2 regions of the Peribacillus sp. NPDC097895 genome follow, and region 1 is predicted to be linked to the other one. Evidence: predicted binding sites of a transcription regulator. Region 1 holds the regulator's gene; the other holds the start of a gene.
The links. The regulator LexA, encoded in region 1, represses DNA repair genes until DNA is damaged. The targets are predictions, from matches to a motif close to CGAACATATGTTCG.

Region 1 (3,217 bases):
CTGATTATGAAGATTTTTTTGAGGGCGGTATCCTTTTTCAACGGCTCTTAACATACCGCGTTTTATTTTCAAATTATGTAATTTCCTTTGATATTCTTCGACAATACCGACTATCTGGATGACCATGGCATCTGAATCCGATAACTCCAGTTCCCCATCGTGTGAAAGCGTATAAATTTTCACGCCTTCTTTAAGAATGACATGGAAAAGGGCAATTTTCGCATTCCCTCTCCCCAGCCTTGTTTCGTCTTGGATTAATAGAACTTCAGCTTCTTTGGTTTTAAAAAGTTCAAGCATGTCAAAAATGCCATCACGGTTTAACTCATAACCGCTAGCCTGTTCTTTTATTATGGAAACAACTTCTACATCCAGCTTCTCTGCCAATTTGACCAATTCATCTTCCTGCCTTGCCAATGATGTTTCCTGTGACTCTTTTTCTGTGCTAACCCTGCAATAGATTACTGCCTTCATAATACCCTACCTTCGCTACTTACTGCTCGCTTGCCAAATTCTGAACAAGTTCTTCCCCTTTAACAGGTATGACAATGACTTGACCAGGTTTAATTGAATCCGCCCTGACCCCATTATGCTCTTCTATCCAACCAATGAATTCTTTTTTTGTCAAATTAGCTTCTTCATATTCTTCGGCAATTCCCCATAAGGTGTCGCCTTCGCTTACTTCTATAGAAAGGAAATCCTTTTTTTGATCGTTGTCTAATGTACAAGAGAATAAAATTGAAAAGATGAATACAGATCCCGCTAATAGAATCGTATAAATATAGTTTTTGTATAAATTTTTCATAAATATCCCTCCAAAGCGAATGTTCGTTCGTATGTTATATCCGAATTATAATACGAACGTTTGTTTCAGTCAACAACAAAATTCGAACTTATGTTTGTATAGAGATGGGGGCCATGATATAATGAAGCAAAGAAAATTGGAGAAGAGGTGCAAAAATGACTAAACTATCAAAACGGCAGCAAGATATTCTTGATTTCATTAAAGAAGAAGTTCGCCAAAAAGGGTATCCGCCTTCCGTAAGGGAGATTGGCGAAGCAGTGGGACTTGCATCAAGTTCAACAGTTCACGGACATTTATCCCGCCTGGAAAGCAAAGGACTGATAAGACGTGATCCTACCAAGCCGAGGGCCATTGAAATCCTGAATTTAGAAGAAGCCAACAGTATACCGAAAACGAATGTTGTGAACGTGCCTTTACTTGGAAAAGTAACAGCAGGCATGCCGATTACGGCCATTGAGAACATAGAAGAATACTTCCCGCTTCCCGAAAGCATGGTTCCACATGATGACCATGTATTCATGCTCGAAATCATGGGAGAGAGTATGATCGAGGCAGGAATTCATGATGGGGATTATGTCATCGTGAAACAACAAAGCAGTGCCAATAACGGAGATATCGTCGTGGCTATGACTGAAGATGATGAAGCCACTGTAAAACGATTCTTTAAGGAACCGGATTACATAAGGCTTCAGCCTGAGAACTCAAATATGGAACCCATTATTTTAAGAGATGTTTCGATACTTGGAAAAGTAATAGGCTTATATAGACAAATACACTAAAAGCGCTAAAGGCGCTTTTTTTGTTTGTTTTAATTTATGTCCCAAACTCTCTCATTATGCATATGGAAGACTAGGTTTTGATTACTTTTATTTAATAGAAGGGAATTTTAATAGGATTATTTCAATTTTCCTTTTTTCTTTTATTGCTAATAGGAAAGTAAACAATTGCCATTCGGTGCGTGGAAGCCTATGTAAATGCAACCTATAGTTAAATTTTAAAAAAGAGGAATAAATTCACGCACCCAGATAAAGTTCATGTGATCAAGCTAAAAAAACTGTACTTCCATAAAATCCAATGCTTCGGCATGCGCAGAGACTGAATCTTGACGATATGATTATCCTCAACGATTCTGAATCGTTAAACTGGCGTACCGTTGACACCTAAACCATTTTGTCCTCCAACGCAGAAAAAGCCATCAAATCCATTACTTTACTTGGATTGATGGCTTTATAAGTTGACCGTTGAAAATCTTTAAAACTGCTCGGATTACCTTTCTTTGTTAAATGGCTTCTATCGTAAAAATTACTGTGGTATAAATCCTATATAAATGGTGAAAGTTAATTTTGTACATCTTCCAATTTAAGGTGGTGAAATTATGGACTTCCCGACCATCCATACAAATTTTTGGGATGCAGTGATAGCCATTCCTACCATAATAATACTTACTCAACTGATTAAGGTTTTGTTTCATACTCCTAAAAAATTCATCCCTACCATCGCATTAGTTCTTGGCTTGTTCATTTCCATTTTCATCAGCCATAGAAATCATTTGGTTGCAGGAATTTTTATGGGCTGGTTTTATGGCTATGCAAGTATAGGCAATTACGCTGCGCTCAAAACTGGCATTTTGTCCTATAGATCATCTAATGAAAAGACAGATTAGCTATCTAGTGTATGGCCGGAGATGAAATTCATTCATCTATTAAATAACAGGCTACTACATCGTATCTATACCATCGACCACACGCAATTTATATTGCGGTATGCTGCTGTAAGAAACGAATAGGCAAACTTTTTTGTTGGTTCATCTTTCAAATAGTAACCTCTCAAGCTCCGTTGAAATCTCTTTAAGCTCCTTGGTTTCTATCTTGATGAATTTCTGGTGGTAAAGGCTTCTTTCCACTGTTTTCACGATTTTGATTTATTTCTTCGACTGTAGACAAACTAATTAATAATTGAGTTTGTCTACAGTTTTTTAGGTTTGTAAATTTTAACGTAGATTTAATCTCTGGCACTCGCTTTCGGCGCTCTTTGTGCCTGCGGGGTCTCCCTTGGACGCGTATCCCTAAGCGGGAGTCTCGGACCTTCCGTTCCAATCAACTTTGTTTTAACAGGTAGATAGAACTCCTTTTGTCTACATATTCGATAATAATGGATTTTGCCTACAGTTTTTTGGTGGGGAGAATTTGACCGCTGATTTCCCCTCCAGGCACTCGCTTTCTGCGGGCGGTCCGAGATGCCTTCAATAAAAAGAAGGCATCTTCTTACTATTTTTCAATATAAACAGAACGAATCAGCGTACGGGTCCTTTCAGCACCACTGACACTTCTTTCCATGACATCAATCGTTACATTATAAACACCCGATTTAGGTACATCTGGAAGGGTACCTGAAAAATTTTCTTTGTCCATTACT
Region 2 (3,217 bases), 310 kb from region 1:
AACTCCATTGGCATAAACAGGCTGAATGGTCTTATATGCTATTGGGCCGGGCACGTATAACCTCGGTTGACCAACAAGGACGAAATTTTATTGCCGACGTGGGCCCAGGCGATCTTTGGTACTTTCCCCCAGGTATCCCACATTCGATTCAAGGGTTGGAACATTGCGAATTTCTACTCGTCTTCGATGACGGGAATTTTTCCGATCTTTCCACCTTATCCATCTCCGACTGGTTTGCACATACTCCAAAAGATGTTCTATCGGCCAATTTCGGAGTACCAGAGAGTGCTTTTAACTCCATTCCTTCAGAACAGGTATATATCTATCAGGGGGATGTACCAGGTTCACTGGAAAGTCAAGATGTCCAGTCACCCTATGGAGAAGTCCCGTTAACCTTCAAGCACGAACTGTTGAAACAAACACCAATCAAAACGCCTGGTGGTAGTGTACGAATTGTTGATTCTTCTAACTTTCCCATTTCTAAAACAATCGCAGCAGCACTCGTTGAGATTGAACCGGGTGCAATGAGAGAACTTCATTGGCATCCTAATAACGACGAGTGGCAGTATTACCTTACCGGACAAGGGAGAATGACCGTATTTACTGGAAACGGTGAAGCTCGTACATTTGATTATAGAGCTGGTGATGTCGGGTATGTGCCCTTTGCAACCGGACACTATATTCAAAACACAGGTACCGAAACATTATGGTTTTTAGCGATGTTCAAAAGCAACCGCTATGAAGATATGTCGCTGAATCAATGGATGGCACTGACTCCTAAAGAATTAGTTGAAAGCAACTTAAATGTTGGATCAGAATTGATCGATTCTCTACGCAAGGAGAAATGGAATGTTGTAAAATATCCTGGTTTTTCCTAAGTACCAAAAAAGGGATGAAAAAGAACTACAAATTCTTTAATTATTGACAGGTTGGCGGTTGAAATGGGAAGCGTATTTATATCAATCTTTGGTTCGGTGATCGTAGCTGTCGGAACAATTTCAGCTGCACTCGGTTCTACGCCAGTGAACTATATAAAAAGTAATTTGCGTAATGACCTAAATTTGTGGGGAAACGTTTTACAGGCAGGGGGAAATGCTTTACAAGCTGACGTACAAGGGGATGTCCTTAGAACAGTTGGAAAGGAATTTCAGTCAATTGGAAACTCTATCGTAGTTACAGGGTTGGTTATTGACTTCAATAAAGAAATAGATCAGAAATTATTCATAACGGGCAACTGGATACAAGCTTTGGGTGGGGCAATTAATGTTGGCCATGGACTTGAGCTTTCTCCTTTCCCAGGCCACTCAGAAAACTTAATAGGAAACATATTACAAGTCACAGGGAACTCATTACAAGCTATAGGAGGGATTAATGAATTAAGAAATAGTGATGAAAAAGGTAAAGACCAAAAAGCCGATAATGAGAATTCTTTAACCACTAAAGGTGTATTAAATGAAAATAAAAACAATGGCTACAGTTATGGAGACTATATAGAACAAAACAATGAACAATCAGAAACATTAGTAGTAATGGGTAGTTGGATACAAGCAACTGGCTCTGTCCTTTCATTGATTGGAACAATAAAGGAAGCCACTCTAGATAATCAATCGAAAAGCCAGTAGGAAATGCTGGCTTTTGTCAAGTTCTTTAAGCCCGAACCTCTTTGGGGAAGTAATTTTTTTCTGTCTTATATAAGAACTCTTGTTCGTATATAATAAATGTAAAGGAGGAATCTATCTGATGAGTACAATTCGTGATAGAGGGCTCGTTAAATGGGAAGCAGCATTGATTATGCCAGAACATAAAGCATTAAATAGTAAATTGGGTGAGGTTGATTACTTCCTAAATAAAAAACCTGTCCTTGATGAATATCAGGTTGAAGAATTTGAATACAATATTCATTATGCGTTGGAATATCATTTACCAATAAGTTTTAAATTGCACAACGAGGGAAAGCCCCATGATCTGCACGGGTATTGTGTGTACATACATCGTCACGAAAGAGTTACGTATTCAGAAGAAAGAGACCACTCATATAATGGTCTCATTTCGTGCCCTTTGGAACTAACGCGCACCCGTTAGTTTAAGTACAATACTTCACAAAGTAATGAATAATACTCAACAAAAAATACAGTAACCATTCCTCTCTCACAGTTGAAGGTTTTATGGCCTTCTTTATAACTACCTCAACAAATTGTTGTTTTCGTTAAACGGATCATGGGATTCCTTTTGTGTAAGTCACCAACTATTTTCCACAAGTTACCCTTCATTTTTCTTCCACTTACTGGAATTATGGAGACTTGAAAGGAATTTCATCATACAATAAATTAGAAAGTCAATGAGAGGATTTTAGGTGAAAAGAGGTGTCTGAAATTTGAAACTTTCTCTTAATATTGACAAAGCATTTAAAGAAACAAGAGTTACCATCGAAGGTCCTGAGTTGGATGAAAATATACAGGAACTAATTGACTGCATCTATGGAAGGGAGCAACAATTCCTGATTGGAAAAAAGGGAGAAATGCAACATATTCTCAAACCGGATGACATCCACTATTTTCATACTGAAAACGATCATATTATCGCCGTAACAGAAAAAGATTCCTTTATTTTAAAAGAGAAATTATATGAGCTCGAGTCCATGCTCCCTTCTAAAAAATTTATCCGTCTGTCTAAATCTGTTATCGCTAATTTGAATCAATTGAGCCGTTTTGAAGCATTATTCAATGGTACACTCTGCGTTTACTTCAAATCAGGAAAGAAAGAATATGTGTCTCGTACCTATGTCCCTGCGATTAAAGAAGCTCTAAAATTGAACAGGAGGAAAGTAGAATGAAAACATTTATAATCCGCAGTTTTATCGGTATTTTCTTTGGATGCTTTATTGCGGTTTTAGTCACCAATTTATATATCCTTTTCGGTGGCTTCGAAATGATAGATGGACCAGTATTTTTGAAAAACTCCATCGGCTCCGCTCTTTGTGGCTGGTTTTTTACAGTCAGTCCCTTATACTTTGAAAACAGGAATTTGAAACTATCCCAGCAGACGATTCTCCATTTTTTAACCATCATAATCCTATACCTCATCTTGGCACTCACGATTGGCTGGATTCCATTTAATATTACCAACATACTGTTAACACTCTTAATTTCCATTGTCGTCTATACGATCTTTTGGGTTGCATTTTATCTTTACTTCAAAAATCAAGCACGGAAATTAA

Region 2: the regulator LexA is predicted to act here: its motif matches at 1,695-1,708, upstream of ACQKMH_RS19265 (YolD-like family protein).

What each region holds. Positions count from the first base shown of each region.
Region 1 is NZ_JBNNSH010000004.1:337,024-340,240, reverse strand. Features, by position in the region: gene ACQKMH_RS20705 (YneB family resolvase-like protein) at 1-471, opposite strand, end outside; gene yneA (cell division suppressor protein YneA) at 491-802, opposite strand; gene lexA (transcriptional repressor LexA) at 958-1,581, shown strand; gene ACQKMH_RS20690 (hypothetical protein) at 2,178-2,465, shown strand; gene ACQKMH_RS20685 (esterase/lipase family protein) at 3,070-3,217, opposite strand, start outside.
Region 2 is NZ_JBNNSH010000004.1:29,932-33,148, forward strand. Features, by position in the region: gene ACQKMH_RS19255 (oxalate decarboxylase family bicupin) at 1-878, shown strand, start outside; gene ACQKMH_RS19260 (DUF6944 family repetitive protein) at 942-1,622, shown strand; gene ACQKMH_RS19265 (YolD-like family protein) at 1,741-2,082, shown strand; gene ACQKMH_RS19270 (LytTR family DNA-binding domain-containing protein) at 2,375-2,833, shown strand; gene ACQKMH_RS19275 (DUF3021 domain-containing protein) at 2,830-3,217, shown strand, end outside.